Regions from separate parts of the Psychrobacillus sp. MER TA 171 genome, predicted to be linked through region 2. Evidence: predicted binding sites of a transcription regulator. Region 2 holds the regulator's gene; the other holds the start of a gene.
The links. Region 2 encodes CtsR, which represses protease genes until heat stress. Its sites were predicted from a motif close to ATGGTCAATAAAGGTCAAACA; they were not measured.

Region 1: M3627_RS12920 (ATP-dependent Clp protease ATP-binding subunit) is a predicted target of CtsR. The motif match lies at 8,066-8,086, and genes of this name have one in related genera.

Annotation. Positions count from the first base shown of each region.
Region 1 covers NZ_JAMAWN010000013.1:12,159-28,863, reverse strand. Annotated here, with positions in the region: gene M3627_RS12955 (ABC transporter permease) at 1-2, opposite strand, end outside; gene opp4B (oligopeptide ABC transporter permease) at 33-995, opposite strand; gene M3627_RS12945 (ABC transporter ATP-binding protein) at 997-1,944, opposite strand; gene M3627_RS12940 (ABC transporter ATP-binding protein) at 1,925-2,953, opposite strand; gene fabF (beta-ketoacyl-ACP synthase II) at 3,301-4,539, opposite strand; gene M3627_RS12930 (beta-ketoacyl-ACP synthase III) at 4,567-5,502, opposite strand; gene M3627_RS12925 (DUF2929 family protein) at 5,670-5,861, shown strand; gene M3627_RS12920 (ATP-dependent Clp protease ATP-binding subunit) at 5,917-8,043, opposite strand; gene M3627_RS21070 (Crp/Fnr family transcriptional regulator) at 8,185-8,877, shown strand; gene M3627_RS12910 (metal-sulfur cluster assembly factor) at 9,245-9,553, opposite strand; gene M3627_RS12905 (prolyl oligopeptidase family serine peptidase) at 9,602-10,360, opposite strand; gene M3627_RS12900 (Cof-type HAD-IIB family hydrolase) at 10,495-11,304, shown strand; gene M3627_RS12895 (DegV family protein) at 11,334-12,185, shown strand; gene M3627_RS12890 (DUF3231 family protein) at 12,324-12,827, shown strand; gene M3627_RS12885 (alpha-amylase family glycosyl hydrolase) at 13,141-14,583, opposite strand; gene M3627_RS12880 (AAA family ATPase) at 15,240-16,049, opposite strand; gene M3627_RS12875 (YisL family protein) at 16,336-16,698, opposite strand.
Region 2 covers NZ_JAMAWN010000010.1:54,830-71,534, reverse strand. Annotated here, with positions in the region: gene M3627_RS11175 (S66 peptidase family protein) at 1-311, shown strand, start outside; gene M3627_RS11170 (enolase C-terminal domain-like protein) at 324-1,418, shown strand; gene M3627_RS11165 (C40 family peptidase) at 1,415-2,338, shown strand; gene M3627_RS11160 (ABC transporter ATP-binding protein) at 2,350-3,312, shown strand; gene M3627_RS11155 (ABC transporter ATP-binding protein) at 3,475-4,398, shown strand; gene M3627_RS11150 (ABC transporter permease subunit) at 4,376-5,275, shown strand; gene rsgA (ribosome small subunit-dependent GTPase A) at 5,657-6,664, shown strand; gene M3627_RS11140 (GNAT family N-acetyltransferase) at 6,676-7,086, shown strand; gene M3627_RS11135 (CtsR family transcriptional regulator) at 7,300-7,773, shown strand; gene M3627_RS11130 (UvrB/UvrC motif-containing protein) at 7,763-8,329, shown strand; gene mcsB (protein-arginine kinase McsB) at 8,319-9,413, shown strand; gene M3627_RS11120 (ATP-dependent Clp protease ATP-binding subunit) at 9,410-11,860, shown strand; gene M3627_RS11115 (hypothetical protein) at 11,863-12,012, opposite strand; gene radA (DNA repair protein RadA) at 12,137-13,507, shown strand; gene M3627_RS11105 (PIN/TRAM domain-containing protein) at 13,737-14,828, shown strand; gene ispD (2-C-methyl-D-erythritol 4-phosphate cytidylyltransferase) at 14,895-15,587, shown strand; gene ispF (2-C-methyl-D-erythritol 2,4-cyclodiphosphate synthase) at 15,589-16,068, shown strand; gene gltX (glutamate--tRNA ligase) at 16,215-16,705, shown strand, end outside.

The sequences.
Region 1 (16,705 bases), on a different contig from region 2:
ATCATACTCTCTCCTTAACCTTATATTTTGGGTCAATCTATTCTAATACGTGGATCTACAATGCTCATGATGATATCAGACAATAGACTACCTAATAAAGTTAAGAAGCCAAAAAGCAATACTAAAGCGGTAATAACGCTATAATCCCTGGAGGATATAGATTGTATAAACAATTGCCCCATGCCTTGATATCCAAAAATGGTTTCTATAAATATGGAGCCACCTAGTAACCCAGTAATTGTAAACCCTAGAAAAGCTGCAATTGGCAATAATGAGTTTCGGAAAATGTGTCTACTGTATACTTTTTTAATAGGAATTCCCTTACTTCTTGCTGTACGGACATAATCCATCGACTTTGCATCTATAATTTCAGATCTTAGGTACTGAATTACTGCGGTCGTTCCAAGGATTGCATAGGTCATTGCAGGCAATAGCATATGATAAATTCGGTTCCATACATACCCAAGGGTACCTTCCTCGTACTTTATGTCCACCGTACCGGCTGTCGGAAACCATCCAAGATGATAACCGAAAAAGAATAATGCTAGCAAGCCAAGTACGAATGTTGGGATCGCATAGGTCACAAAAGAGTATAGTACGATTGTTTTATCTAGGAATGTATCTTGAAAGCGCCCCGCCAATACTCCTAACGGAATAGCTATTAAGTATAGAAGAACAACGCTGAGCAAGGATAGCCACAGTGTGTTCATCGCCCGAAATCCTATTAAATCCGCAACAGGCATGCTATACGTATAACTCTTACCAAAATCCCCTTGAATTGCATTCGTTATCCAATTGTAGTATTGTACATACCAAGGATCGTAAAATCCTGCTAACACTCTCATTTCTTCTAATCGATTAGGATCGGATTCTGGTGTTATTAGGCCTGTGAATGGGTCTCCAGGCATTTGCTTAGCTAATATAAATATTAGTAGGCTTAAGACAAAAAGCTGTGGAATCATGGCTAAAACTCTTCTCAATATTGTTTTCCACATATTAGATGACCTCCTTGCTTCTAGTGGCCATTGCTACTTGATGAGTAGTTGAGATTGGTACTAAATCTAATACTTTCCCATCCTTATCAAAGTATTTCTGATGATCAGTTACATAATTTTTTTCTACTTCAATTCTTTCTCTTTTTCTTGCTTCTCTACCTTTTGGATTTACGTCAGGTATAGCCGATAGCAATCTCCTTGTATAGATATGTTGAGGATTTGTATAAATATCTTCCCTACTTCCAGTTTCTACAAATTTACCTTTGTACATAATAGAAATTTCATCACACATATGTTTAACTACACCCAAATCGTGGGATATAAATAAGTAACTTAATCCAAATTCTCTTTGTATATCTTTCATAAAATTCAACACTTGTGCTTGAACCGATAAATCTAGTGCTGATACTGGTTCATCTGCTATGATCAATTTAGGATTTGTTGCAATAGCACGAGCAATGCCAATCCTTTGTTTCTGACCGCCTGAAAACTCATGAGGATACTTTACCTTGACATCCTCGCTCATTCCCACTATTTCTAACAGTTCATTAATTTTTCTTTTTTCTTCGGTAGGAGACAGTTTCAAAAAATTTCTAATAGGTTCTGCTATGATATCTTGAACTCGTTTTCTAGGATTTAAACTTGAGTGAGCGTCTTGAAATATCATTTGAATATCTCGATTATAGGAAGAAGATGGACTACGACGGCTATTTGTAACATCCTGTCCTTCGTATATGATTTGTCCAGATGTTATTTTTTCAAGTCCAATAATAGATTTACCAGTAGTAGACTTTCCACAGCCAGATTCTCCTACCAATCCATACGTTTTCCCTTTTTCAATTTCTAACGAGATTCCATCTACTGCATGCACACGATCAACCACTGTATTAAAAAATCCACCCCTGATAGGATAATGAACATGTAAGTCCTTAATTTGCATAAAACTCATTGGTTACTTCCCCTTTCTCACCCTCAAAATGAAAATGCTGCCAACATGTGCATCTGACAAGGTGTCCTGGAGAAACTTCATGCAATACTGGATTTTTTTCATGTGTCTCTTCACTGATCCAAGGGATTCTGGCAGAAAATCTACATCCTTCTCGAGGTAATTTGGCTAAAGAAGGTACAATTCCTTGAATAACTTCAAGCCTATCATTCTCACTATTCATCTGTGGTATAGAGTTAAATAATGAACGAGTATAAGGGTGTAACGGATTAGAAAATAGTTCCTCTACAGGAGCCTCTTCAATAATTTGTCCTGCGTACATTACTGCAACCCGGTCTGCTACTTCAGCTACTACGCCTAAGTCATGTGTTATTAATATAATTCCCGAACCTGTTTCTTTTTGTAAGTCAATAAGTAAGTCCAATATTTGAGCTTGAATGGTTACGTCCAATGCAGTAGTTGGTTCATCTGCAATGATTACTTTAGGCTTACAAGAGATTGCAATCGCAATGATAACCCGCTGTCTCATCCCTCCAGACAATTGATGTGGGAATTGTTTTGCAGTTCGCTCTGGATTTGGGATACCTACTTGTTTTAATAACTCTAATACTCTTTTTTTTCTTTCAGACTTACTCAGCTTTGTATGAAAGGCAAGGCTTTCTTCAATTTGGTCTTGAATCTTCATCAACGGGTTTAATGCAGATAAGGGATCTTGGAAAATCATCCCTATTTCTTCTCCTCGAACAGCATTAAAGTTTTCATCATTCAATTTAGCAAGATTGATACCATTGTATATAATTTCGCCTTCCACTCTTGTTTTGTTGTGGTCATGTAACCCAATAATGGACGTTGCTAAAGTAGATTTCCCACAACCTGATTCTCCTACGATTGCCAGAATTTCATTTCTCTTTAGCGAAATGGATACCCCATCCACGGCATCATAATATGTATCTTTTATTCTGAATCCGGTATGTAAATTGTTTATGGTTAATAGCTGTTCTGAGTTGTTCAAACTAATTCTCCTCTCACGCAACTTTATGTTCGGTCTGATTTTTTCCAAATAATTAAAGATTAAAACTTTTCTGTTATTTGATTCCTTTTGTAAAGTCTATTACAGGATGATTACAAGCGCAATATAAATTTTTTATATATTTTGTTTATTTAATATATTCTGAACCATACAAAATTATTATAAACATTGGAATATCAAGGTTTTAATTAGGCTAAATAATGGAAAATTGTTATGAAAATAAATTAAATATACACTTATTTCTTAATACTTTTTAATATATATTTGTTCTAAAAGAACTATAATATACAAAAAAATCCACGCTCACAAGAACGTGGATTTTTTGTTGTTTATTTGATTTTTTTAAATAATATACTTGCATTATGACCACCAAAACCTAATGAATTACTCATGGCATAGTCAATTTCTTCTTTTCTTGCCTCATTTGGAACATAGTCTAAATCACATAACGGATCAGGCGTTTCCAGATTTGTGGTAGGCGGTAAGATGCCTTCATGGAGAGCTAATACACTGAATATTGCCTCTACCCCTCCTGCCGCACCGAGCAAGTGACCAGTCATAGATTTAGTGGAACTCATAGCCAAATTGTACGCATGCTCACCAAATACGGATTTTACAGCCATTGTTTCAAACTGATCATTATAAGGCGTACTAGTTCCGTGCGCATTAATATAATCGATCTTCTCCGGAGACACTCCTGCATCGTCTAATGCTTGCTTCATCGCTCTAGCTGCCCCTTCTCCTTCTGGAGCTGGTGCAGTAATATGGTGGGCATCTCCTGTAGAACCATAACCTATTATTTCTGCATAGATTTTAGCACCACGAGCAACAGCGTGCTCATATTCTTCTAATATAAGAATTCCAGCTCCTTCACCAATAACAAATCCGTCTCGATTAGCATCAAAAGGTTTCGATGCGGTATTAGAATCTGTATTTAAAGAAAGTGCAGTATTGGAGCAGAAACCAGCTACAGACATATGAGTAATCGGAGACTCTGCTCCGCCGGTAATCATCACATCTGCATCTCCTCGCTCGATCACTTTAAAAGCATCCCCTATAGAGTTAGTGCCAGATGCACAAGCCGTTACCGTACATGAATTAATCGCCTTTGCCCCAAAATGAATTGACACCTGACCTGCAGCCATGTCAGGAATCATCATTGGCACGAAGAATGGACTTACGCGTCTCGTTCCTTTTTCTAAAAATACTCGGAACTGATTCTCGTATGTCTCCATTCCACCAATACCTGAACCAATCCAAACGCCTGTACGTAGACCTAGCTCTTCTGTGATTGTTAAATTGGCGTCCTCAACTGCCATAATTGCAGAAGCTAAAGCATAGTGAGTAAAACGATCCATTTTTCTTGCATCTTTCTTTTCAATATACTTCTCTATGTCAAAATCTTTTACCTCTGCGGCCACTTTCGCTGGAAACAAAGATGCGTCAAGTCTTGTTAACATTCCGACACCTGATTTACCTTCCTTAATACCAGCCCAAGTAGTTTCTACATCATTACCTAGTGGTGTTACGGCACCTAATCCTGTTACTACAACCCTACGTTTCGTCATGTATGTCCGTCCCTTCGACAAATTAAATTATTTTCCCCATTTAAGCGCTATTGCTCCCCAAGTCAAGCCTCCACCAAAACCTACCATTACAATAATATCATCATCTTTCACTTTTCCATTTTTTACTTCTTCTTTTAATGCTAGTGGAATAGATGAAGATGAAGTATTGCCGTATTTATGAATGGTTTTTGCCATTTTTTCAGCAGGCAACTCTAGTCGTTCTCTAGATGCCTCCATAATACGAATATTTGCTTGATGAGGGATTAACAAATCAATATCTGTTTTTTGTAATCCTGCTTTTTCGATAACGTTAATAGCAGATTCGCCCATTTGACGAACCGCAAATTTAAATACCTCTCTTCCATTCATCGTAATGTAAGGTCCGTCCTGCAATAAATACTTTCCTCCACTACCATTGGCTCCAAGCTCAAAGGACAATATGCCTCTGCCCTCAGAGACTTCTCCAATTACTACAGCCCCTGCTCCGTCTCCAAAGAGGACAGCAGTATTTCGATCTTCCCAGTCTGTAATTTTAGACAGCTTTTCCACACCAATTACTAACACATGAGAATACGTTTTAGATTCTACAAATTGCTTTGCAGTAACGACACCATACATAAACCCTGCGCATGCAGCGGATATATCCATTGCTGCTGCATTAGTAGCCCCTAATTGCTCCTGAAGCATCGTGGAGACACTAGGAAAAGGACGATCCGGAGTTACTGTTGCTACCAAAATTAGTCCTATTTGTTCCGGAGAAATTCCTGCATCCGCTATTGCTTCCTTGGCTGCCTTGACAGCCATATGTGAACTTTCTTCTCCAGGAGCAGCTATTCGACGCTCCTCTATACCAGTCATTGTTTTTATCCATTCATCCGATGTATCTATTCTTTTTTCAAGGTCTTCATTCGTTAAAATCTTCTCAGGTGCATAAGTTCCTAAACCTATAATTCCTGCATTCATGAAATTCCTCTTTTCTTGTAATCTATTATTAGTACCTGGTATTAATAATAGCGAATATATGAACATTTTTCAACATAGTTGTTGGATGTTAAGAATAATTCTTTTGTATAGGACAACCCTATGTTATGATAGCTATAGATAAATTAATTTTTTTGAGGTGAAATTATATGCAATATGTTATGACAGTAATTTGGACACTTATCTTGGTTACGATGTTAAATTATGTAGTAGGTTCAGTTAATGGCGTAGAAGAATTTAACTTTTTCCATGGTTTATATATGGCTATCCCAGCAGCTATTATAATTATACTAATTACTAAAGTAATTCCGGATGAGCCTGTAGAAGCTAAACATCATTAATAAAAAAAACTCCCTTCAAAAGGGAGTTTTTTTATTTGATAGCTGTATAGCGATACTATTTCACCATTAGCTGGCCATCCTCCAGGCTCGCTACAATTGTGCTACCAGGCAGGACGTTCCCTCCAATTAGCATTTTTGCAACTGCTGTTTCTAGATATCGTTGGATAAATCTTCTGAGCGGTCTTGCGCCATAAGCAGCATCAGTTCCCTCTTCCACGATCCACGTATAGACATCTTCCTCGACCTCTAAAGTAACTTCCTGTTCTAGCAGACGATTTTGCAGTTGTTTTACATACTTTTTCGCTATCATTTCAAAGTGATGAGTCGTTAAGGAATGGAACATAATAATGTCATCCATACGGTTTAATAGCTCAGGCTTGAAGTGTGCACGAAGAGCGGTCATTACCAGTTCCTCGTCCGTTTCTGACACTTGTCCGGTTGTATTGGATAAGTATTGGGAGCCTATATTGGAAGTTAAAATGACAACTGTATTTGTAAAGTTGACGATTCTCCCCTGACTATCGGTTATCCTTCCATCATCCATTAGCTGTAACAAAATATTAGCAACATCTGGATGAGCCTTTTCTATTTCATCTAACAGCACTACTGAATATGGATTTCTTCGCACAGCCTCTGTTAACTGACCGCCTTCCTCATAGCCTATATATCCAGGTGGTGCGCCGACTAATCGAGATACGCTATGCTTTTCCATATATTCCGACATGTCTATACGAATGAAGTGTTCCTCTGAGTCAAACAGGTTAGCAGCTAAAGATTTAGCAAGCTCTGTTTTTCCTACACCAGTCGGTCCTAAAAATAAAAACGAACCAATTGGTTTATTCGGGTCTTTTATACCTGCACGTGCACGCCAAACAGCCTCTGTCACTAATTGTACTGCCTGATCTTGACCAACTACACGTTCTCCCAATGTCTCTTTAAGGCGAAGAAGTTTTTCTCTTTCTCCTTCTACCAGCTTAGTTACTGGGATGCCAGTCCATCTTGAAATAATATGAGCAATTTCATCTGCAGTGACTTCTTCTCGAAGTAAACGTGAATCATAATCATTGTTTATCTCATCTTCATATGATTGAAGTTCCTTTTCTAAAGGTGGTATTTTACCATGACGTAGCTCTGCTGCTTTATTTAAATCGTATTTATTTTCTGCTTCCTCTAGCTCTCTGCGATAGCGGTCTAACAGCTCTCTCTTTTTTTGAACTACTTGAATGGACTCTTTTTCTGATTCCCATTTTTTACGCATATCTGCTGAGGACTTGTCTAACTCCTCTAACTCCTGACGCAATTGTTCTAATCGCTTTTTGCTAGCTGAATCCTTTTCTTTCATCAGCGCTTGCTCCTCAATTTGGAGCTGCATCATTCTTCTAGTTACTTCGTCCAGCTCTTGAGGCATTGAATCTATTTCCGTACGGATCATGGCACATGCTTCATCTATTAAGTCTATTGCCTTGTCAGGAAGAAAACGTTCTGTAATATAGCGGTTGGAAAGCTGAGATGCTGCTACAATTGCTCGATCGTGTATACGTACACCATGATGTAATTCAAAGCGTTCCTTTAAACCACGAAGGATGGATACTGTATCCTCTACAGAGGGTTCTCTTACTAATACTTGCTGAAAACGGCGCTCTAACGCAGGATCCTTTTCAATATACATACGATATTCATCAAGAGTAGTCGCTCCAATACAATGCAATTCTCCTCGTGCGAGCATTGGCTTTAACATATTCCCCGCATCCATGGCACCATCTGATTTCCCAGCACCAACTATAGTGTGGATCTCATCAATAAATAAAATGATTTTTCCTTCACTCTCTTTGATTTGCTTGAGTACTGCTTGAAGTCTCTCCTCAAATTCTCCACGATACTTTGCTCCTGCAATTAGCGAGCTCATATCTAATTCGAAAATCTCTTTATCCTTCAAACCCTCTGGTACATCTTTTTTTACAATTCTTTGTGCCAGTCCCTCTACAATAGCGGTTTTACCAACCCCTGGTTCTCCGATCAGTACAGGATTATTTTTAGTTTTTCTTGATAAAATACGAATGACATTTCGAATTTCCTGATCTCTACCGATAACCGGGTCCATTTTGCCGTCTTTTACTGCATTTACTAAATTACGTCCGTACGTTTCTAAAGGACTTTTTTGATCTTGTTGGTTCATTTGCATATTAACAGCTCCATTTCACAAAACTTTGACCTTTATTGACTATTATAAATATAAATCCTTGTAGCATAATTTGTAAAGTATTAAGCTTTATGTAACGGAATATATGCTATATTTATAGGTACATATAAAGGTGGTGTTGAGGTGGATCATACTTTAGTATCCCCAGATATTAGTTTATTATTTAAACAATACGGTTCTATTATAAAATTAGAGAAGGATCGTTCGGTTTATATAGAAGGCGAACTAGCACAAGACGTATATTTTATTGTAAGCGGCTCTATTGCGATAAATAAAGATACAGAGGGCGGCAAATTACTCACTTTAAGAATAGTAGGCCCCGAAAACTGTATAGGTGAATCTGGTGTTTTCGCAGATAATACTCATCATAGTTTTTCTGCTCTTACGTTGGAGACTACACAGCTATTAGTGCTACCAAAAAATAAATTAGAAAAATTTCTTGTTAATTCTACTCAGTTAATGGTGGAATGGACAAAATATATACAGCTTATTTACTTAAAAAACCAGACAAGGTTTCGTGATTTGATGCTTTATGGTAAAAAAGGCGCTCTATATTCTACTTTAATACGCTTGTGTAACACGTATGGTGAACCATTATCTGATGGTAGGATTAAAATTAATTTTTCACTTACTAATCAGGAAATAGCTAACCTTTGCTCGATGAGTAGGGAAGTAGTTAATCGAATGTTAAATGATATGAAAAGTGAGGGTCTAATTTCGTTTCATAAAGGTATTATTACAATTAACGATTTAGAGTTATTAAGAAGAGAAAACCAGTGCGAAAGCTGTCCTCTTTGCGTTTGTCGGATAGATTAATTAGAGTAAGTGAACGATTGTCGTTCATTTACTCGCTTGTATATATCGGTGTTTTGTGACGGGCGCTTTTCGCGTGCACGACTCAAGCCTTCTCCCTCGCTATACTCAGTTCGGGTGCTTCCAATCGCCACTCACAATAGCGTAAGTGGCAAGTCCTCTCCAAGGCAATCGTGCTGTGGTGAAATTTCATACTTATCCCGCTGGAATTGCCCCTACAAATCAAACCCTAAGCAGCTATAGAAAAACAGCTCTTATAATTCAAGAAAAAACGCATATAATCAAACAAGGCACCTCCTGTTCGACTTGAACAGAAGATGCCTTGTTTTGTTTTAAACGTCCTCTTTTATAATTAGAGGAGTCTTAATAATTATCGAATACCTAATGCAATTTTTGCATATCGAGACATATTGTCTTTTGACCATGGTGGGTTCCAGACAATATTAACCTCAGTGTCTTTAACTTCAGGTAGCTCAGCTAGTGCTGTTTTAACCTGATCTACTATCATTGGACCCATCGGGCAACCTATAGAAGTTAGTGTCATCGTAACTGTTGCTTGTCCCTCATCAGTTAGATCCACATCATATACTAAACCTAAATTGACAATATCTACGCCTAGCTCTGGGTCAATAACATTTTCCAGGGCAGCCATCATACTATCTTTCATATCTTGATCCATACTAATACCTCCTTACATCTTTCATTCATCATAACAAAGATATATCAATTATGCCAAACGGTTAGCTAACCATTCCGTTGAACGAAGCATACCTTTTCTTGAAACTGCATGGCCAACGCTTTTTTCTTTCATAAACTCAATCTGAGCATCACCATATTGTTCAATCAAATCTTCCACAAATTTGTTAGTAGGTGCGAACGGTACTACTTCATCCTTCATGCCATGCCAGAAAAATAGTGGCTTATTTTCTAGTTTCTCTAATTGCTTAGAAGCATCAAATATAGATAATGTATCAAACATTTTTTTCTTTTCTTCTTCGTTCATTGGAATCTTAAATCCTCTTTGCTCAACTAAAGTCATTTGATCTTTAGCAAGGTTTACATATCCCGGGGTTCCCATCATAATAGCAGCCGCATCAATCCATGGATATGCCGTTAAGCAGCCCAGTGTTGTAATTCCACCCATAGAGGTTCCAGCCAAGCCTATTTTTTGTCCGTTGTCATATCCGCGTGTGTTTAATTCTTTTTTTAGTTTACCTAGCTCTTCGATTGATGTTAAAACAATTTCCCAAAAACGAAGGCTAATCTGTATTTGGTCAAGATCAATATCTCGATCCCCGTGTAAATGAGCATCAGGCATGATAACTCTACAGCCTTTATTGACTAACTGGTATGCATAGTGTAAATTATGCTCTTTTGCACTCTCAAAACCATGAAGAAAAAAGACTACGGGAGTATTTTTTGTAAAGCTTTCTTTTGATATATGTAGCACAGGGATGTCTCCCCAATTTTCTAAATTAGTAATCATTGAATATACACCCCTTATTCGTTATATTACTATTTTAACAAAGTAAAAGTTTTTTTACAAAATCGCGAACCAATACATTTTGACGGAACATCTGGAACAAGATAAACTTTAATAAGATGAGGGGGAATATGCACATGGAACGACACTTAATCGTATTAGACTTAGATGGAACTTTATTAACCGACCAAAAGGTTATTTCTGATAACACGAAAAGAATTTTATTAAAGGCTAAGGATGAAGGGCATGAAGTAATGATTGCAACGGGTAGACCCTATCGAGCAAGCGAAATGTATTATCATGAACTTGGGCTAACTACTCCTATTGTCAACTTCAATGGGGCATTCGTACATCACCCTAGAAATCGTTCATGGCAAATGATACATAAACCAATTAGCTTGAATGTTGTAAAAGAAGTAGTTGAGGCCGTTCAAAGCTATTCGATAAAAAATATGCTCGCAGAAGTCCTAGATGACGTATACTTACATTATCATGATGAACAAATGATCTCCGCTTTAGTACAAGGAAATCCCAATATAACTACTGGTGACCTTCGACAATTTTTAAACGCCGATCCAACTAGTTTACTCATACATGCAGAGGAAAATTCAGTAGATGATGTTAGAAAGCATTTAAAAGAAGTTCATGCAGAAGTTATTGATCACCGCCGTTGGGGAGCACCTTGGGATGTTATTGAAATTGTTAGACACGGTCTGAATAAGGCAGTAGGTCTCGACCATGTATCCAAATATTTAAATATCCCTAAAGATAGAATTATTGCATTTGGAGACGAGGATAACGATTTAGAAATGATTGAATATGCTGGCGTTGGTGTCGCAATGGGTAATGCTATTTCCCCTTTGCAAAATATCGCAAATGAAATTACTGCAACAAATAATGAAGATGGTATTGCAGAATTCTTAAAAGAAAGATTAAAATTGAATTAATATAATTCACAAATTTTAGGAGGACAAAAATGAGAATATTTGCCGACAGTGCAAGTGACTTACCAAAATTATTTTTTGAAACAAATCAAGTCGAGTTAGCACCACTTCGTGTTCATATTGACGATAAAGAATATGAAGATATAAACGACATTGTATCAACAGAGGTATACGCAGAGATTAGAAATGGTAAGCAGCCTAAAACTTCTCAAACTTCTCCTGAACATTTCCTTCGTATTTTTGAGGATCTTGCTAAGTCAGGAGAAGAAGGTATTTACATCGCTTTCTCCTCAGAGTTATCAGGTACTTATAGTACGGCTGTGATGATGAAGGAACAATTATTAGAGACATATCCGGATATGAAGCTAACTATCATAGATTCAAAATGTGCTTCACTTGGATATGGACTGCTTGTAAAAGAAGCAGTAAAACTAAGAGATGAAGGACTAAGCCTTTCGGAAATTGAAGAGAAAATTAGATGGAATGCTACACATATGGAACATCTTTTCACTGTAGATGACTTAGATTATATGGCCCGCGGTGGACGAGTTTCCAAAGCAAGTGCATTTATCGGTGGCCTGTTAAACATCAAGCCTGTACTTCATGTAGAAGAGGGCAAACTTGTACCGATTGAAAAAATTCGCGGCACTAAAAAAGTAATGAAACGTATAGTAGAATTAGTAGAGGAACGCGGAGGAAATTTAGAAGGACAAGTAATTGCTATTAGTCATGCAGACGTATTAGATCGAGCACAAGAACTAAAAGAAATGATATTAGAAAAAATGCAGCCTACAGATGTAGAAATTCATCTGATTGGTTCCACCATTGGTGCCCACACTGGCCCCGGAGCAATCTCTGTCTTCTTTTTGAACAAAGAAGCATAAAACTTTTAATAGATTAAAAGACAAATCTTCCAGCAGATTTGTCTTTTTTATTGGAATTAGAATAGTTCCTCCATGTTGTCACATAATAAGCTCGACCTGAAAAAATCATGTCGACTTATGACGAAATGGAGTGAAAAAATGGGTATTTTATCTGGGAATCAAAAAGAGCAACCATTACATTGTGGTGAAGTTTTTGCTATTTGGACTAATTTAACAACCAACCAAGGATTAATTGCTGCACACCAAACCTTTTATAATCACGCTGGAGATACAGATCTAAAAAAAATTCTTGAAGATTCCGTGGATGCCATGAAAGATGAAAACAAGTATTTGGAAAGGATTCTCAAGGAAAATGGCATTGGACTTCCACCTGCCCCTCCTGAGCGTCCTGTAGCTCAAGTAGAAAATATCCCACCAGGTGCAAAATTCAATGATCCTGAAATTGCAGCTGCGTTAGCAATCGATGGCGCTTCAGGATTAGTAGCCTGCAGTAAGGCAATGGGTATTTCTACAAGAGAAGACATAGCTACCATGTATGGCCAATTCCATATGAAAAAAGCTCAATTAGGTGCAAAATTATTGCAGTTAACGAAGGAAAAAGGTTGGTTAATCCTACCTCCACTTCATACAGAACATCACTAACAAGAAAAGCGCAAGCGCCTGTCACTGCCCCGACAGGCAAATGCAGAAAAGCGAGGAGGCAGTTCCTCAGCCACCGGAGCTTTTATCCATTTGACCCCGAGGGGCAAGGCGATGAAGCTGGACATCAAGAAAAGCGCAAGCGCCTGTCACTGCCCCGACAGGCAAATGCAGAAAAGCGAGGAGGCAGTTCTTCAGCCACCGGAGCTTTTATCCATTTGACCCCGAGGGGCAAGGCGATGAAGCTGGACATCAATTCAATTTATCTTTCTAACTAAAAAAACTATCTCTTGGCACTCAAGAGATAGTTTTTTTATTATTTCGCTTTGTTTTCATCGTCTCTTCTTCTTTGCTTTCCTTTTTTCCAAACAATTACGAGGAATAAGATAAATAACAAATAAGAGATTCCCATTGCGATTATATAAGCTGTATTTAAACCTTTGCGGTCTGTTACTTGAAAGACTTCCACAATTTCACGATCAATAACTATGCGGTATGAGCCATCATCCGTGGTTCTAATTAAATCGGATTCAAAAATCCCTCTAACTTCCTTGTCTTCTCCTACAACTTCACTAGAAAGATCAATACGTTGGGTAGCGCTAGTATTATTTACAACTATAATAAATGTTTCTTCTTCTGATTCACGCTTATATACTGCATAACCATTTTCATTTTTTAGAACTTCTATGTCACCAGATCTAAGTGCATCTGATTTATTACGAATGGAGTTAACATCTTGGATATACTCGATTAACTCTTCATCTACACGAAAATTCATGATTTGATGGCTTTCTTCTGGTACCTGACCGTTCATGGCAATTTCCGTTCCATATGTCATATAAGGTACTCCAGGTAGTGTCAGTAGTGTTCCTATAGCAGCGCGAATGCGCGTCGGAGGGAACATGTTTTCCAAAGCACTATGGTAAGTAAAACGTTCTGATACTAAATTGTCAATTAGGAGTAAGTCATTGGATTCAACCGAACTAATAACATCTGAAGGGTAATCCGTGTTTTTGAACGCATCTCTTAGTGCGACCATACGTTGTTCTGAATAGTTGACATCAAAATTCGCATCGCTTTCCTCTAATGCTATAACATACATTGGATTTCTTACTTCTTTTAAGGCTGTAATCATTTCGTTTATAAATTCTGTAGGTGCGCCTTCTATTTCAGAAAGCTTCACTCCATCAATTTTGTACTTAGTAGCAAAAGCTACAATAGTGTCTATAAGTTCAGTCTGTACTTCCGGATTTTCTAAATCTAGTTGTAGTACGCCGTCTTTGGATATAATCCAATCTTGCTTGTCCTCTTCACTAGCCCAAGTATGCTGCGCACTATAGTTATTCAATGGAAATTCTATCATTAGTTTCATCTTTTGATTATGTGTTTTCTCAATCAAAGCTTCTAATTCATCAGCTGTTCCAAAATGTTTTTCAATTTCATTAAAATCTAAAATTGCTTTACCATCATAGGATTCCGTTGAGAAAACTGGACCGATAGAGAGTATTGAAAAGCCTAAATCACGTATGTGATCCATTTTGTCCATGATTCCTTTAAAATCTCCTCCAGCGAAGGCTAGATGATCTTTCGTATTAACATTGTAGTCATTTGCGACTGTGCTATTAAAATATCGGTCAACGTATAAGTCATAAATACTTTCATTTTGTATAGATGAATCCGCTGCTTGAGCACTAAAAGCAGTTGTCATCCATAGGCTGCTGAAAAGTACACTACAAACAAGCCATTTTTTAAATTTCAAGGTAATCCTCCTCTACATCGGGTCAACATAAAATTGTCTTGTTTATTTATACTCTAAAACAAGACTTATCATCGTTAATTTTAACAAAGCTACGTTTCAATCGCTATGTTTTAAAAAGAAATAGGTAGAAAATAAAAAAGTATTCGTCCAAACTGTGTCATATTAATAGCTTCTAGGGTTTCTAATCGTTTCCGGTCGGCTTTTGCTAAGACATTACTGCTGTATTGAAGAATTTTTTAAGTTCCTTTTAGATATTGAAAGTCTTCAGTCGGAATCTATTTGTTTCCGGTCGGCTTTTGGATAGACTTTGGCCATATCATTATCGGAGAAGTTTTAGGAGTGTTGTCGTGACTACCGTCACGACAACACTCTACTTTCGGTAATCTTATGGCTTAATTCTATCCGTCGCCTCCCTTCAACTATTAGAAACGGAATAAAGGCATTTTAGCTAATAAAGGAATAAAAATATTTTCTAATGGTCAAGCGGCTCGCGAAGATGCAATTTCGCGAGCTATAGGCTTTTTTTATATAGAAGTTCTTACTTATTTTTTTCAAAACGTTATTAGAAGTATATTACTTTATTTATTCAACCATTAAGTGACTAGTTTGGTTGGCTATTATATGCGTTCTGAAGAACCTGCAGATGTTTCTGCTGATTATTCAAATTCATTCTTCCGTTTATTGAAAAAGTCGTAGAAAAATCTTACGTTTTCAAGCTCAGTCCATCTATTTGTTGTCAAAAGGGGTGCGTCAAGATTATAAATCTTAGCATCTAATGTTCCCAACATAAATGGAGAATGTGTCGCTATAATAAATTGACAGTCAAAAAACCTTGCGAGTTTATTGATTTCTTCTGCCAACTTAATTTGGTTTGTAGGAGAAAGAGAGGTTTCAGGTTCATCGAGCAAGTATAATCCGTTTGGGACAAGATATTCATCAAATATCTGCATGGATGTCTCACCGTTAGAATACTTCTCATTAGAAAATTTCATAATCTTCATTTGTTTGTACATCTGTGAAGAATGTTTCAACTCTTCCAAACGTTCCTTAGTATATCCCAACCTAGAGTGTTGGTACAGGTAACCCTCCTTAAGAACCGCCTCCTGCTGAATCTTCTTGATCTCATATAAAATATCTTCGCTTTTGATGTACAAACTATTATACGGTAGTTGATCTGACTCTCCGTCACTCTTATTTTCACCTAGCGCGTAGGAACATTCTGATATGTAATCTAACGGGTATATGTTATGGCTATTATTTGTTATTTCCTCAGCCCCCGTAATTTTAAGCTTGTTTGCCATTAAATTTAATAGTGTGGACTTACCGGAACCATTGTTACCATACACTACTGTAATGTTATGAAAGACTAACACTTCTCCAGTTATTTTTCTAAACACATTGTATGGATATGCATTTGGATTATTGACTGTATGAAGTGAAAGCTTGAAGCTTTTCAGATAGATCATATGGGTTAACCTCCCTTTTGGAATAATGAATAGCTATAATCAATATTATCATTTTTTTATTATTGCTCTAGAGGGTTGAATCTTAAATAAACCTTCATTTTCACCATAGCCTTCTTAAAGGGACTATAAATCATCACGTAAGATATGGATAATAGCTTCTAGCTCACGATAAGGATAGCGTCTACCGAAGCAAAAATCTACCATCGCTCTTCCCTGTATTACAATGGGCATAAACTTTTTATTTAAATACAAAAAAACTCCCATGTAAACATGAGAGTTTTAATTATTATGCTAAAAAGTTAATACCCATTGGAAGCTTGAATCCAAGGAATAAAGCAACAAAGAAGAACACAAATACTAATACAAGAAACGTCGTATATGGTTTACCTTTTGCTTTTTTAACTAAAGTCATTTCCATCATACCAATTACAAGAATACCAGCTATAAACTTCAAGCCATACAGCATGCCTTCTCCATAATCCATCCCTTTGATGAATAAAGCAACTCCTGTAAGGATGATAAGCAAATAATCTAAACGTAAAATCATCTGAACAACCTTTGAATTAGACATTGCTAGAGCAACAAAAAACAAAATTAATGCTACTACCCAAGTTGTTATGTGTAAGTGCGTACTTGCTAAGAAATCCATTGTTTCA
Region 2 (16,705 bases):
TGCTAATAGAGGACATTGGAGAAGAGCCATATAAGGTAGACGGAATGCTAAATCAGCTACGTTTAGCTGGCAAGCTAGATGCAGCTGCTGGATTCGTCATTGGAGACTTCTGTGACGCGGAGCCAAGGAGAGGTAAAAAATCTCTTACAATGGATGAGGTTTTTGACCATTACTTAGGGAACTTAGGTAAACCAGCAATAAAAGGTTTTCTTATCGGACACTGTCAGCCTCACTTTGCGATTCCATTAGGAGTAGACGGCATGTTAAATACAGAGAACCTAACGTTATCTATATTACCAGGAGTAGAGTAGGAGGAATTTAGGGTGAAAATACAAGCTATTGAAACGTTTTATGTTGCTGTTCCACTGACTAAACCTTTCAAAACAGCATTGCGTACAGTTACCACTGCTTTTTCCGTTGTCGTGAAGGTAACCTCTGATGAAGGAAAAGTAGGTTACGGAGAGGCACCTCCTACTCATGTGATCACTGGTGAGTCATTAGAAAGTATCCAATACGCTATAAATGAAATTATTTCTCCGCAGCTAATCGGACTTTCTTTACTAGAAAAGGAGATAATTTTTCAGAAGCTCCATAAAGCACTTGTCAGAAATACGAGTGCGAAAGCTGCAGTTGACATGGCAATCTTTGACCTTTTGGGCCAATATGCTGAGCTACCACTTTATCAATATTTAGGAGGCTATCGAAATAGCCTTACAACGGATTTTACTGTGAGTGTCAATGAACCAGCTGAAATGGCAGAGGATGCTGAGCGCTACGTAAGAGAAGGGTTTCAAATACTCAAAGTAAAGGTTGGAATAGGTACGATACAAGAGGATATTGAACGTATTGAGGCTATTAGGAGGCGAGTAGGAAAAGATATTAAAATAAGGCTCGATGCCAATCAGGGATGGAATGCAAAAGAAGCCGTACGCGCTATAGGTACTATGGAAGACGCTGGGCTTAAGATTGAGTTTGTCGAGCAGCCGGTTCCTGCTGAGGATCTAGAAGGCTTAAAATACGTAACTGAACGAACAGCAACCCCTATTATGGCAGATGAGAGTGTTTTCTCGATTTATGATGCTAAGCGTGTATTAGAAATGCGGGCTGCAGACTTGATTAATATTAAATTAATGAAATCTGGTGGCATTTATCAGGCATTAAAGATTAATACATTGGCAGAGGCAAATGATATCACCTGTATGGTAGGGAGTATGATTGAAACTAAAATAGGTATAACAGCAGCAGCTCATTTGGCAGCGAGTCAGCCTAATATCCTTTTTTATGATTTTGATGCTCCTTTAATGCTGGCGGAGGACATTGTTACAGGCGGTATCGTCTACCAAGCTAGCACGATGACCTTTTCGAAATCCTATGGGCTAGGCATTGCGAGCGTTAAAATAGGGGAGGGACAAAAATGACAATAGAAAAAAGTTATTGGGCTTGTGCAGTAAAGGTTGCGACGGTCTGGACAGAGCCGTCTTCAGCTCGGGAAGTAGATGGTCCTGGAATATCTAATCCTGTACAGCTTGTTGAATGGCTAGAAGCTTTGCCATACAAGGAGCGACTAGCCCTTTGTGATGAGAACCGTGTTCAAACTCAGCTTCTTTATGGAGAGCCAGTTATTGTGGATGAGATAAAGGACGATTGGGCTAAAATAATTGCAGTCTGGCAGCCCTCTAAAAAAGACGAAAGAGGCTATCCGGGTTGGGTGCCGTTGGCTCAATTGAAAGAAATAGTAGAGGCTGGCAACCAAGGAATTGTTCGAGTAAAGGGTACAAGAACCCAGTTATGGGATACGGAAGAAAAACCATTACTGATTCTACCTTTTAATACAATTCTACCTGTTCTATCTGAAACGGATGATTTCTATAAGGTTCGAGCGCCACATGGAGAGGGGCTGCTCCGAAAAGAAAATGTACAATATGCTGCATCTAAGGAACAATTACCAAAACTCCCACTAGAGGAAACTGTGAGGTTGGGGGAAGCCTACTTAGACTTACCATATCTATGGGGAGGGATGTCTCCATATGGCTTTGATTGCTCAGGATTTTCATACAACATGTTAAAGGCGTGTGGCTATTTTATCCCACGCGATGCAAGTGATCAGGCGATAGAAGGCATAGAGGTCTCTAAGGATGAACCTTCTTCATGGAAAAAGGGAGACTTGCTATTTTTTGCAAATGACGAAGGCACAGGCTCAGTTCGTCATGTTGGATTTTACTATGGGAATGGTCAATTATTACATTCACCTTCAACAGGAAAGTCAGTGGAAATTTTAGTATTAGAAGGCTCCAAGCTACAAAAAGAGATATGTGCTGTGAGAAGATATGCCGTTTAGGGGGGAAAGATATGACGGAGAATGTACTATTATCTGTAAAGGATTTAAAGAGACATTTTGATATTGGTCAAGGTAGCACTTTAAAGGCAGTGGATGGGATTAGCTTTGACATTCTCAAGGGAGAAACATTTGGCTTAGTAGGGGAATCGGGCTGTGGTAAATCTACCGCTGGACGTACTATCCTAGGTCTGTATAACCGGACTGAGGGAGATGTGCTATTCGAACAAAAGAATGTACATGAAATGAATGATAAAGAACGCAAAGACTATTTGAAGAAAATGCAAATGATTTTCCAAGATCCCTACGCATCTCTAAATCCTAGGTCCACAGTCCTCGAAATTATTGCAGAGCCTATCGAAATTCATAAATTATATAGCTCTAAAAAAGAGGTTAGAGAAAGAGTTTATGAGCTGTTAGAAGATGTCGGACTAAATCGAGATCATGCTAATAGGTATCCACATGAATTCTCAGGCGGACAAAGACAACGTATAGGAATTGCGCGAGCCCTGGCATTAGATCCAGAATTTATCATAGCAGATGAGCCAATATCTGCATTGGACGTTTCTGTACAAGCTCAAGTAGTAAAATTGTTACAGCGTCTTCAAAAGGAAAAAGGGTTAACCTACTTATTTATCGCTCATGATCTATCTATGGTTAAATATATTTCTGATCGTATTGGTGTAATGTATTTAGGGCATATGGTTGAACTAACAACAAGTAGTCAGCTTTATGAAAGCCCATTACATCCTTATACGCAGGCATTGTTGTCGGCAATTCCAATTCCAGATCCTGATATTGAGGAATCCCGTCAACGGATTATCCTACAAGGCGAGCTACCAAGTCCGATCAATCCACCATCGGGTTGTGTATTTCGGACAAGATGCCCTCACGCGATGTCTATATGTGCAGAGAAAAAGCCAATTTGGCAAGAGCAGGAACCAGGCCATTTTGTTGCCTGTCATCTTTATAATTAATATGGGATTACACCAATCTAATTAAAGTGGATTGGTGTTTTTTATTTTTTGAATTGTTCGCTTAGAAGGTAAACAAATTAATTAGATTTTTATAGAACTTATTTAAGTTTGAGACGTATAACTTAATAGGGACAAAATTAGTGATAAGGAAGGTGAGTTAATTTGGAACAAAAAACAATAGTAAGGTTACAAAATCTTTCTAAAATAATTGGGAAAAAGAAAATTATCGACGACCTGACATTAGACTTGTATTCTGGGCAAATAACAGGATTCTTAGGGCCGAATGGAGCAGGGAAAACAACAACTATACGGATGATGACTGGTCTTATGAAGCCAACATCGGGAGAGGTATTTATAGAAGGCAAGCCTTTGTCCGAGGATTTTGAGGGGTCCATGAGCAAGGTAGGGGTAATTGTAGAGAACCCTGAAATGTATAAGTTTATGAGCGGATATAAAAATCTCGTTCATTTTGCTCGAATGAATAAGAACATCACCAAAGAACGTATTGATGAAGTAATTGCTCAGGTGGGACTTCAAAAGCGTATTCACGAAAAGGTATCCACCTATTCTTTAGGAATGAGACAGCGTCTTGGCCTAGCACAGGCTATCCTACATAAGCCTAAATTTCTTATTTTAGACGAGCCCACAAACGGGTTAGATCCTGCAGGGATTCGGGAATTCCGCACATACTTAAAAAAGATCGCAGTAGAAGATGGTGTTGCTATCTTTGTTTCAAGTCATTTGCTCGCAGAGATAGAATTAATGTGTGATAGAATTGCCGTTATTCAAAATGGGAAGCTCTTATCTATTCAAGAGGTAAATGAACAGCAAAAATCTTATTATTACATCGAAGCATCTGAACTAGAAAAAGTAGTAGATTTCTTTAAACATAAAGAGATTACAATGGAAGCTCAAGGAAGTGGTTTTATAATCCCACTTAATAAAGAGGAAGTGCCTGCATTAGTTGCAGAGATGATTGCGAATGGCCTACAAATCTATTCCATCACTCCAAATAGAAAAACATTAGAAGATCAATTCTTAGAAATTACAGGAGGTGGACAAATTGCTGAATCTCGTACGAAATGAGTGGTTAAAACTATGGAGTAAAAAAGCAACCTGGATCATGGCTATACTGCTCGTATTGGTAATGCTTGGTTCTGCGGGCTTTGTGAAATGGATGAATTCCTTAGAAGTAGGACAGGACGATTCAGGAGAAACTATAACAGTGAGCCAGATGACGGCCGTTGCGGAGGAACCTGAAATAACTAAATATAGATTGGATAATGAACTGCCACCAATTATAGATGATAGTGCACAAGGCTTTATCACCGGCCTTCCTAGTATGATGTCAGTTGTTACATTACTTACAGTAGTTGTTGCCGGTGGTATTGTAGCTTCTGAGTTTTCTCAAGGAACGATTAAAATGTTATTAACAAGACCAGTAAAGCGTTGGAAGATCCTTACGTCTAAACTGTTAACGGTTGGTTTATTTGCAGTAGCAATGACTGGTATTCTTCTTATTTCAGGCATCATTTTTGGCTATATATTCTTTGATAATGTACCAGGAACCCAGTTAGAGTTAGTAGACGGAGCTGTAGTTGAAGTTTCATTCTGGGGTAGATTGTTACTGTTAACTGCTTTATCGCTAATCAATGTATTAGTGATTGGAACGTTGGCCTTTATGATTGGCTCTGTTTTCCGTTCGAGCTCATTGGCAATAGGAATATCTATTTTCTTGATGTTTACAGGAGTACAAGTTACAGGAGTTCTTGCGGCGCTGAAAATCGAGGCTTCGAAATATATTTTATTTGCTAATACAAATTTGGGGCAATACATTGGCGCAAATGATCCCTCAATAGAGGGAATGACGATGGCCTTCTCTATTGTCGTAATTCTTATTTACCTTGCAGTTTTCCTTGTGACGAGCTACTGGTCATTTACAAAACGTGATGTAACGGCATAATTGCCTATTGCATATTTCAAAAACTTGTAGTATTCTGAATTTAACTTAAAGAAAGAGGTGAGGCATTATGGCTATTGTATATAATTCGATTCGAATCAGTAAGTTCATGATGTCTTACCCTGTTATTTTCTAAAATGTAGGCGGAATAGGTATTAGTTTGATTGTATACAGACAATCGAGCTTATTTCTTCATACTTTTTGAAATTTCTTTACTAATGAACGGGAGACCATGATTGCTGATTCGAGCAATCATGGTTTTTTTGTTGCCCAGTAATTCGCTTAAAATAATGGCGATTCAAATATTTTAATGGGAAAATTAGGAGGAAATTGAAATTGAATTTAATCGAACAGTATGGATGGAATAGTAAATGGGAAGAAAAGATGTCGAACAAAGGATTAGTAGGTCGAGTTTTACTCGAGCATAAGCATTCTTATCGAGTAATTACGAATGAAGGTGAGTGGCTTTGCTCTCTATCGGGTAGATTTAAGTTTGATCACAACCGTGAAGCCTATCCAGCCGTAGGAGATTGGGTGGTTTTAGAGCAGATGCCTGGAGAAGATAAAGGTATTATTCAACAGGTTCTACCGAGACAATCCCAATTCTCAAGAAAAGTGGCAGGTACAACAACAGAAATCCAATTGGTAGCAGTGAATGTAGACTATGTATTTTTAGTGATGTCACTCAACCATGATTTTAATGTAAGAAGGTTAGAGCGCTATCTACTTGCAGCTTGGGATTCTGGTGCTACACCTGTCGTGGTACTAACGAAAAAAGACGCTTGTGAACAGGTGGATTATTTCATCAGTGAAGTCGAAACGATTGCATTCGGCGTAAATGTATTCGCTGTATCTAGTGTCACGGGAGAGGGAATAGATGACTTAGCCGCTCTCCTAGTCAACGGTAAAACGGGGGCCTTACTAGGTTCTTCAGGCGTAGGGAAATCCTCTTTGATCAATGCTCTATCTGGTGAGGATGTAATGGAGGTTAGCGATATTCGAGCGGATGACAGTAAAGGGCGTCATACAACCACTCATAGAGAGCTTTCCTTATTACCTGGTGGTGGACTATTAATTGATACCCCGGGAATGAGAGAGTTCCAGCTCTGGGATTCTAGCGAGGGTATTAGCAACAGTTTTCAGGATATCGAAGAACTTGCTATCGAATGCAGATTTAGAGACTGTCAGCATAAAAAAGAGCCTGGCTGCGCCATTCAAGAAGCTATTCGAACTGGTTTGCTAAAAGAGGATCGATATGTAAGCTATGTAAAATTATTGCGTGAGCTTGCTCATATCGAGCGTAAAAACAACTTAGCTGCTCAAAAAACAGAACGTGATAAATGGAAGCAAGTATCGAAGACCCAAAAAACCAATAAGAAAAGAAAAATTTAATAGAGGTGCATATGATTCGATTAATTGATCACCAAAAGCATTCTATAGCAGAGGAAATGCTCGAAATACAGCTTCCGGCTTACCGCAAGGAAGCAGAGATCATCGGTTTTGAAGGCATACCACAGCTTAAGGAAACAATCGAGGATATTAAAGTATCTAAAGAGATTTTTATAGGAAAGTACAATAAGGAGAGCCTACTTGGTTTTATCTCCTATGAATACGAGGGAGACGTACTAAATATTTGTAGGTTAGTTGTCCACCCAATTTATTTTAGAAAAGGGATAGCTTCTGAGTTGCTCCAGCATGTTTTGAGCGCTACTCCAAAAGCTGTAAGTATAATAGTTTCTACCGGCGCAAAAATTTACCAGCTCTTGCTTTGTATGAAAGACATCACTTTTACAAAGTACATGATATTGAGGTAGAGCCAACAATTTTTATTACACAGCTTAAATACAATTCACAAATATAAGAATATAAGTTTTCATTTTGATACACCCTAAAACTACTGACAATAAATGTTGGTAGTTTTTTTGTTTCTTTTATGCTAGGCAAATCAATTGCACAACCAAAAAATTCATTATATAATATAGTCAAAGATAGTCAAAGTCAGTTTTTGTGAGAAGAGGTGAGAGAAGATGAAAAATATATCTGACATTATTGAAGGTTATTTGAAGGCAATTATCGAACAAGAAAGTAGGGGGCAAATTGAAATCAAAAGAAGCGAGATCGCAGAAAAATTTCAATGTGTACCTTCACAAATAAATTATGTAATAAACACCCGATTCACACTGGATCGTGGATATTTGGTGGAAAGTAAACGTGGTGGTGGTGGGTATATTCGAATTCTCCGCGTTCGAGCCCACACAAAAGCTGAATTAATTGAGCATATAATACAAAGTCTGGAAGCAGGAGCATCTGCATCCACTACAGAGGATATTGTTTTTCGTTTATTGGATGAAGAGGTTATTACCAAAAGAGAGGCGAAGATAATTTTAGCAGCTCTAGACAGAACAACTTTAGCCATCCCACTACCAGCAAGAGATGAGCTACGAGCACGTATACTATGTGCCATGCTTTTAACACTAAAATATGAAAAAAGTGAAAATTGAACGGGGTGTTGATAAGGTGATTTGTGAAAATTGTAAACAACGGCCAGCTAAAGTGACGGTTACACAAGTGCATAACGGAGAACACTTTGAAAGACATTATTGTGAGGTCTGTGCCAATAGCCTCCACCCGTTTTATGTTGAATACAAACAAGACCCATTATCTCTTCATCAGCTTCTATCTAATTGGTTTAACCAAGCAGATCAGATAGTTCAACAAAAACAACAAAAAACACTTGAATGTGATGAATGTGGCTGGTCTATTGAGAGATTTCTAGAAGAGGGTAAGTTTGGATGTGCATCATGCTACGAAAGCTTCCGTCCTCATTTACCTCAAGCCCTAAAACGTCTACACAATGGTAACACTACACATATTGGAAAAGCACCAGGGCGACTTGGTGAAAAAATAGCTTTAAAGAAACGAATTGAAGCAATTAGGGCTCAAATGAAGCAGGCAGTTGAGCAAGAGCAATTTGAAGATGCCGCGAAGTTAAGAGACGAAGTTAAAGACCTTGAAAAACAACTTGCCGGAGGAGGTGACGATTCACATGTCGATTGAGAACTTTTTAGATAATTCCAGATCTAGTTGGATGGAAGGGGAAGGAGAGCATTCTGACATCGTGATGAGCACCAGAATTCGCTTGGCGAGAAACCTTAATGGTTTTCGCTTCCCTCTAGCATTTACAGAGGACGAAGCGCATAAAATTGACCAATCTGTATCCTCCACACTGTTAGATGCAGATGAAGAATTACAGAAAAATTTTACATCTGTGCATATTAAAGATGTATCTGAGCTAGGGCGTCAAGTCTTGGTTGAAAAACATTTAATAAGTCCTAAGCTCGCAAATTCACCAAATACGGGATCTGTCCTTTTATCAGAAGATGAGTCTGTTAGTGTCATGGTGAATGAAGAGGACCATATTCGAATTCAATGCCTATTTCCAGGACTCCAAATCCAACAAGCTTACGAACGGGCAGATACAATAGATCGTTTATTAGAAAAGGAATTACCATATGCATTTGACGAACAGTTTGGTTATTTGACAAGCTGCCCTACAAACACTGGAACAGGACTTAGAGCATCTGTCATGATGCACTTACCTGCTTTAACAAAAACAAAGCAAATGAATCGAATCGTAACCATTATTTCTCGGCTTGGTATGGTCGTAAGAGGAATATATGGAGAGGGTAGTGAAGCGCTCGGCAATGTTTATCAGGTATCAAATCAAACGACACTTGGTAAGACTGAGGAAGATATACTTGCTGATCTTCAAAGTATAGCAGAACAAATTATTCAAAAAGAAAGAGAAGCAAGAGACGCACTTTTACAGCACTCCCCAAATACATTGGAGGATCGTCTTTACCGTTCACTAGGAACCTTATTCTATGCTCGTCTAATGACCACAGAGGAGGCGGCAAGATGTCTGTCTGATGTGCGTTTAGGAATAGATATTGGACTTATTAAGGATATAGATATGTCCATCCTAAATGAATGTATGATCTTTATGCAGCCTGGTTTTTTACAAAAGTACGCTGGCACTACTTTAAATGCCACGGAGCGTGACATGTTTCGAGCTAAGCTGTTAAGGGAACGTTTGCAAAAAGGAGAAAAAGATAATACAAAAGGAGAGGAACCTGCATGATGTTTAATCGATTTACGCAAAGATCGCAAAAAGTTTTACAATTAGCTCAAGAAGAGGCTATTCGTTTAAAGCATGAATCTATTGGAACAGAACATATTTTACTCGGTCTTATCCGTGAAGGTAGCGGAATTGCCGCAAAAGCATTAGAAGCAATCGAAGTAGATCCAAAAGTGATAGAGGCAGGGATCGAGGAGCTGGTTGGAACTGGAGCAGAGGAAGTTGGTCCGATTGTTCACTATACGCCTCGTGCTAAGAAAGTCATTGAGCTGTCAGTAGATGAATCAAGAAAACTAGGTCACTCATACATTGGAACAGAACATTTACTTCTTGCTTTAATTCGTGAAGGAGAAGGAGTAGCAGCAAGAGTATTGAACAATGCAGGTGTAAGCTTGAACAAGGCGCGTCAGCAAGTGCTTCAATTATTAGGAAGTTCCGATCAATCTCATAGCAATAGTAATAACAACGGAGTCGCTCCAGCTAGTACACCGACATTAGACGGGTTAGCACGCGATTTAACACAAATTGCAAGAGAAGGTACGCTAGATCCTGTAATAGGGCGTAGCAAGGAAATCACACGTGTTATTGAAATATTAGCTCGTCGTACGAAAAATAATCCGGTCCTAATTGGGGAGCCAGGTGTAGGTAAGACTGCTATTGCAGAAGGTCTTGCACAACAAATCGTACAAAATGAGGTTCCTGAAATTTTAAGAGATAAACGTGTAATGACTTTAGATATGGGTACTGTTGTAGCGGGTACTAAATATCGTGGTGAATTTGAAGACCGTCTGAAAAAAGTGATGGATGAAATTCGCCAAGCAGGAAATGTTATTCTTTTCATTGATGAACTTCATACGTTAATCGGTGCAGGTGGAGCAGAGGGGGCAATTGATGCTTCTAATATCTTGAAACCAGCACTGGCTCGAGGAGAAATTCAATGTATCGGTGCTACTACATTAGACGAATATCGCAAATACATTGAAAAAGATGCTGCGCTTGAACGTCGCTTCCAACCAATCCAAGTTGATGAGCCTTCTTCTGAGGAAGCTGTACAAATTATTTATGGGTTACGCGATCGTTATGAAGCACATCACCGTGTGAAAATTACGGATGAAGCAGTAGAAGCAGCAGTTAAAATGTCTGATCGTTACATTTCCGATCGTTTCTTGCCTGATAAAGCAATAGATTTAATTGATGAGGCAGGTTCTAAGGTTCGCCTTCGTTCCTATACAACTCCTCCTAATTTAAAAGAATTAGAAACGAAGCTAGAGGCTGTTCGCTCTGAGAAAAATGCAGCTGTGCAAAGCCAGGAATTTGAGAAGGCAGCTTCTTTCCGAGATAAAGAACAAAAGATTAAAGATAAATTAGAAACTATGAAAAATACTTGGAAAGAAAAACAAGGAAAAGAAGAGTCAGAGGTTACAGTCGAGGATATCGCTGCTGTCGTTTCGATGTGGACTGGAATTCCTGTTTCCAAGTTAGCTCAAACAGAGTCCGAGAAGTTGTTAAAGCTGGAGGATAAATTACATGAACGTGTAATCGGACAAAAAGAAGCGGTAGATGCTATTTCTCGTGCTATCCGACGAGCTCGAGCGGGCTTAAAAGATCCGAAGCGACCAATTGGTTCATTTATCTTCTTAGGACCTACAGGAGTAGGTAAAACGGAGTTAGCTCGTGCTTTAGCAGAGGTAATGTTTGGAGACGAGGACGCGATGATCCGAGTAGACATGTCTGAGTACATGGAAAAACATTCTACTTCTCGTTTAGTAGGTTCACCTCCGGGGTATGTTGGCTTTGATGATGGTGGTCAGTTGACTGAAAAAGTTCGCCGTAAACCGTATTCTGTAATTTTATTAGATGAAATTGAAAAAGCACATCCAGACGTATTCAATATACTTTTACAAGTATTAGAGGATGGTCGATTAACTGATTCGAAAGGTCGCACAGTCGACTTCCGCAATACAGTAGTGATTATGACATCTAATGTTGGAGCAGATGCACTTAAGTATAATAAACATGTAGGGTTTAACTTACAAGAAGCAGGAAAAACGGATTATAAAGATATGAAAGGAAAAATGCTGGAAGAATTGAAAAAAGCATTCCGTCCTGAATTCTTAAACCGTTTAGATGAAATGATTGTATTCCACTCATTAGAGAAGGAACACTTAAAACAAATTGTGACATTAATGACAGAGCAGCTAGCGAAGCGTTTAAAAGAACAAGGAATAGAGCTAGTACTTACTGAAGCTGCTCAAGATAAAATTACTACAGAAGGCTACGATCCAACATATGGAGCACGTCCGTTGCGCCGTGCATTACAAAAGCATGTGGAAGATCGTCTTTCAGAGGAACTGTTAAAAGGTGAAGTCTTAACGGGTCAGCGTGTAGTATTTGATGTAGAAAATGACGAATTTGTTGTTCGAACAACAGAGCCTGTCACAGAAAGTTAATATTATAGGCATTCCGAGATCACCGGAATGCCTTTTTTTACATAGTGCAACAAAGAGTATGTGAGGTGGCTGAGGAACTGCCTCCTCGCATTTCTCCATTTGCCTGTCGGGGCAGAACAGGCGATTATGTTTTTCAAGATGTCTAGCTTCATCGCCTTGCCCCTCGGGTCAAATGGATAAAAGCTCCGGTGGCTGAGGAACTGCCTCCTCGCTTTTCCCCATTTGCCTGTCGGGGCAGAACAGGCGATTATGCTTTTCTTATTATAGGAGGATTATATGGCAAAAAAGAAAACGAAATTTATGTGTAACTCATGTGGCTATGAGGCTGCCAAATGGATGGGTAGATGTCCAGGGTGTGGAGAATGGAACACGATGGTGGAAGAGGTAGAGGTTGTTTCTAAGGGGCCTAGACATTCTTTTCAGCATTCCTCTGGAGTCACTCAAAAAGCAACCCCCATTATATCTATTGAAACGATCGATGAGCCTCGTGTACAGACGGATTTAGTAGAATTGAATCGGGTCTTAGGTGGAGGAATTGTGCCAGGCTCCCTAGTTTTAATTGGGGGAGATCCAGGTATAGGTAAATCAACGCTTCTTTTACAAGTTTCTGCACTTCTTGCGAATAAGGGAGAAAGAGTCCTCTACATTTCCGGAGAAGAATCCATCCGCCAGACGAAACTCCGAGCAGAACGTCTAGGAGTTACTTCAAACGAACTTTATATCTACTCGGAAACTAATCTAGAGCTGATAAATGAAACAATCGATCAAGTAAGTCCACGTTTTGTAATCGTGGATTCTATACAAACCGTGCATCACCCAGAAGTAACGAGTGCACCAGGTAGCGTGTCTCAAGTACGTGAAAGTACGGCTGAGCTGATGCGTATCGCGAAGACTAAAAATATTGCTATCTTTTTAGTTGGTCATGTAACTAAGGAAGGGCAAATCGCCGGACCAAGGATTCTCGAGCATATGGTAGATACGGTTTTATATTTTGAGGGTGAGCGTCATCACAATCATCGTATATTGCGTTCACAAAAAAATAGATTTGGTTCCACTAATGAGATTGCTATTTTTGAAATGGTACAACAGGGCCTAAAGGAAGTACTAAATCCTTCTGAGTTATTTTTGCAGGAGCGTTCTCATGGAGCAGCAGGCTCTGCAATCGTCGCTTCTATGGAAGGGACAAGACCGATTTTAGTAGAGATTCAAGCGCTAGTCACACAGTCGAGCTTTAACTACCCAAAAAGAATGGCTACAGGGATTGACCAAAATAGAATTTCCTTGTTAATGGCAGTGCTAGAAAAACGCATGGGACTGCTACTTCAAACACAAGACGCCTATATAAAAGTTGCCGGTGGAGTAAAATTAGACGAACCTGCCATCGATTTAGCCGTCCTAGTAAGTATTGTCTCTAGTTTTAGAGATATAGGTGTTGCTTCAACTGACTGTTTTATAGGAGAAGTCGGATTAACTGGTGAGGTAAGAAGAGTTTCGAGGATTGAACAAAGAGTGCAAGAGGCTGCAAAGCTCGGCTTTAAACGAGCAATCATCCCAGCATCGAATATGGGAGGCTGGGACTATCCAAAGGGACTGCAGGTCATTGGTGTAGAATCAGTAAATGAAGTGATGAAGGAAGCTTTTTCTTAACTGACTAGTAGGACAAACTACTCGAGGTAATAATAGAGAAGATACGGTGGTGGGGAACTGCCACCTGCTTTCTAAAATACGTATACTTCTGAGTGGTAATGTAAACTATGTATAAGTAAACTTTTGATACTAGTATTGTATTGCTGCATTGGTTAGCCTTGCTCATACGTCAAAATAGGCATAGAGCCATAAAAGGAAGTATAATAAAATTTAAACGGAGGTGGAATATTTGTTAAAGTGGATTATTCAAATTGCTTTTGTATTAATAGGTGGTACATTAGGGTTGCTATTCTTACCGCACTTATATGAACTGATTAATTTATCCAACAACTCTTTTATTAACAATGTATATGTTTCTGTATTAATCGGAGCAATCATGCTGTATGTAGCTGCGCTATTTTTAACAGATTATTTAATTCATTTCATTAAATGGATGGAGGAAAGACTATTAAAGGCACCCATTGGTGATTTGTTGTTTGGGACGTTAGGGATGGTCATCGGGTTAATCGTAGCCTTCTTTTTAGGGTCAGCGGTATCGAGTATTGAATTTCCAGTCATTCGGTCTGTTGCTCCAGTTCTATTGACCATCATTTTAGGGTATTTAGGATTCCAGGTAGGTTATAAAAAGAGAGATGAATTGCTACACGTGTTTACTCCATCTTCTAAGCTCCCTGCATTGAAGAAAAAAACAGCAGAGGAAGAAGAACAAGCTCTACCATTGGGGACTTACAAGCTCTTGGACACAAGTGTGATCATTGATGGGAGAATAGCTGATATTTCTGAAACCGGCTTTATGGAAGGGGTACTAGTTGTCCCTCAATTTGTGCTAACGGAGCTTCAGCATATTGCAGATTCTTCTGATACACTTAAACGGACAAGAGGTCGCCGTGGCTTAGACGTTCTAAACAAACTAAAGGATGAAAGAAGCACTGCGGTTTTAATAGTGGAAGAAGACTTTGAGGATGTCCAAGAAGTTGATTTAAAATTGATGCGTCTAGCTAAAAAAATGGGCGGCATAGTAGTCACAAATGATTTTAACCTAAACAAGGTGTGTGAGCTGCATCAGGTTCGTGTATTGAATATTAATGATTTAGCAAATGCCGTTAAACCGGTAGTTATTCCCGGGGAAATAATGCATGTAGTTGTGATTAAAGATGGTAAAGAGCATAATCAAGGGGTAGCTTATTTAGACGATGGGACAATGATTGTTGTAGAAGGCGGTAAAGCTTATATCGGACAAGCTATTAATGTAGAAGTGACGAGTGTTCTCCAAACATCAGCAGGACGAATGATCTTTGCGAAACCCCAAGAAACTAAATAAGTAGGAGGGGATGTTTCCTTTGTGGAGCATACCCTTTTTCTTTGTAATATAGGAGGTACGTAAATAATGTTGTATACAGTAATCTTACCTGCCGCGGGAAGTGGAAAAAGGATGGGAGCAGGTCACAACAAACTTTTTATCGAATTAAGTAATATACCAGTTTTAATACATACGCTTAGAGTTTTTGAACAAGACCCTGACTGCGCTCATATTGTTTTAGCGATAAAAAAAGAAGAAAAATCATATATAGAACAGCTGCTTCAGCAATATTCCATCCAAAAGGTGTCAGCCATTGTAGAAGGCGGTTCTGAAAGACAGCATAGTGTATATGCGGGCTTGAAGGCTAGTCCTGCTAAAGGGATTGTATTGGTGCATGATGCTGCTAGACCGTTCATTCAGCAGGAAATCATTCATCAGCTAGTCCAAGCAGCTGAAAAATTTGGCGCAGCAGTTGCTGCAGTACGGGCAAAGGATACGATGAAAAAGGTTCACAATGGTATAATACAGGAAACGGTTGATCGAGAGAGTCTTTGGATTATCCAAACACCTCAAGCTTTTCAATATGATGTATTGGAGAAAGCCGAAAGACTCGCTGAGCAGGAATCCTTTTTAGGGACAGACGAGGCTATGCTAGTAGAGAAGCAAGGTGGAAATGTTCACATCGTGGAGAGTACCTATGATAACGTAAAGGTAACCACTCAAGAGGACTTATTGTTAGGAGAAGTAATTTTAAATAAACGAAAGCAGGAGGAAAAATAAATTGTTAAGAATAGGACAAGGCTTTGATGTACATGAATTTGCAGATAACCGCCCATTAATCATAGGTGGGATAACGATCCCTTATGAAAGAGGTTTAATAGGTCACTCGGATGCAGATGTGTTACTCCATACCATTACAGATGCAGCGCTAGGAGCAATTGGAGAAGGAGATATTGGAAGACATTTCCCTGATACGGATCCTGAATTTAAAGATGCAGATTCAGCGAAATTACTCGAGTATATTTGGAAGCTAGTAGATGCAAAAGGCTATAAGCTTGGAAATATAGATTGCACGATAATAGCTCAGATGCCTAAAATGGCCCCGTACATAGAGCAAATCCGCTCAAAAGTAGCAGAGCTTCTGCAAGCTGATGTCTCTCAGGTCAATGTAAAGGCAACAACTACCGAAAAGCTAGGGTTTACTGGGCGTGGGGAAGGGATTGCTTCGATGGCAACTATCCTTTTAATGAAAAAAGACTAGCTTTAAAAATGCTACACGCAGTGGTAGAATAGATAAAGTTTACTACTTTAGCGAAACAGGCAACAATCACGTTGTCTATCAACGGTTTAATTCCACTTTCCAGATAACGGTTTAATTTAAACGTAAGATAATTAGGAGGATTTATAATGACACAAGAAGTTCGCGTACGCTATGCACCAAGTCCTACAGGAAATCTTCATATTGGAGGAGCACGTACTGCATTATTCAATTATTTATATGCTCGCCACCATAATGGGAAATTTATCGTTCGTATTGAAGACACAGATATTGAGCGAAATATTGAAGGCGGAGAATTATCACAGCTGGATAACTTAAAGTGGCTAGGAATGGAATACGATGAATCAGTAGATATCGGTGGACCTTATGCACCTTATCGCCAAATGGAGCGATTAGATATTTACACGAAATACGCAGAGGAAATGCTAGAAAAAGGCCATGCTTATAAATGTTTCTGTACTTCTGAGGAATTAGAAGCTGACCGTGAGCAACAAAAAGAAAATGGTGTAGCTGCTCCGATGTATAACGGAAAATGCCGACATCTATCCAAAGAAGAAGTACAAGAGAAGGAAGCGGCAGGAACACCTTATACGATTCGTATGCGTGTGCCTGAGAATGT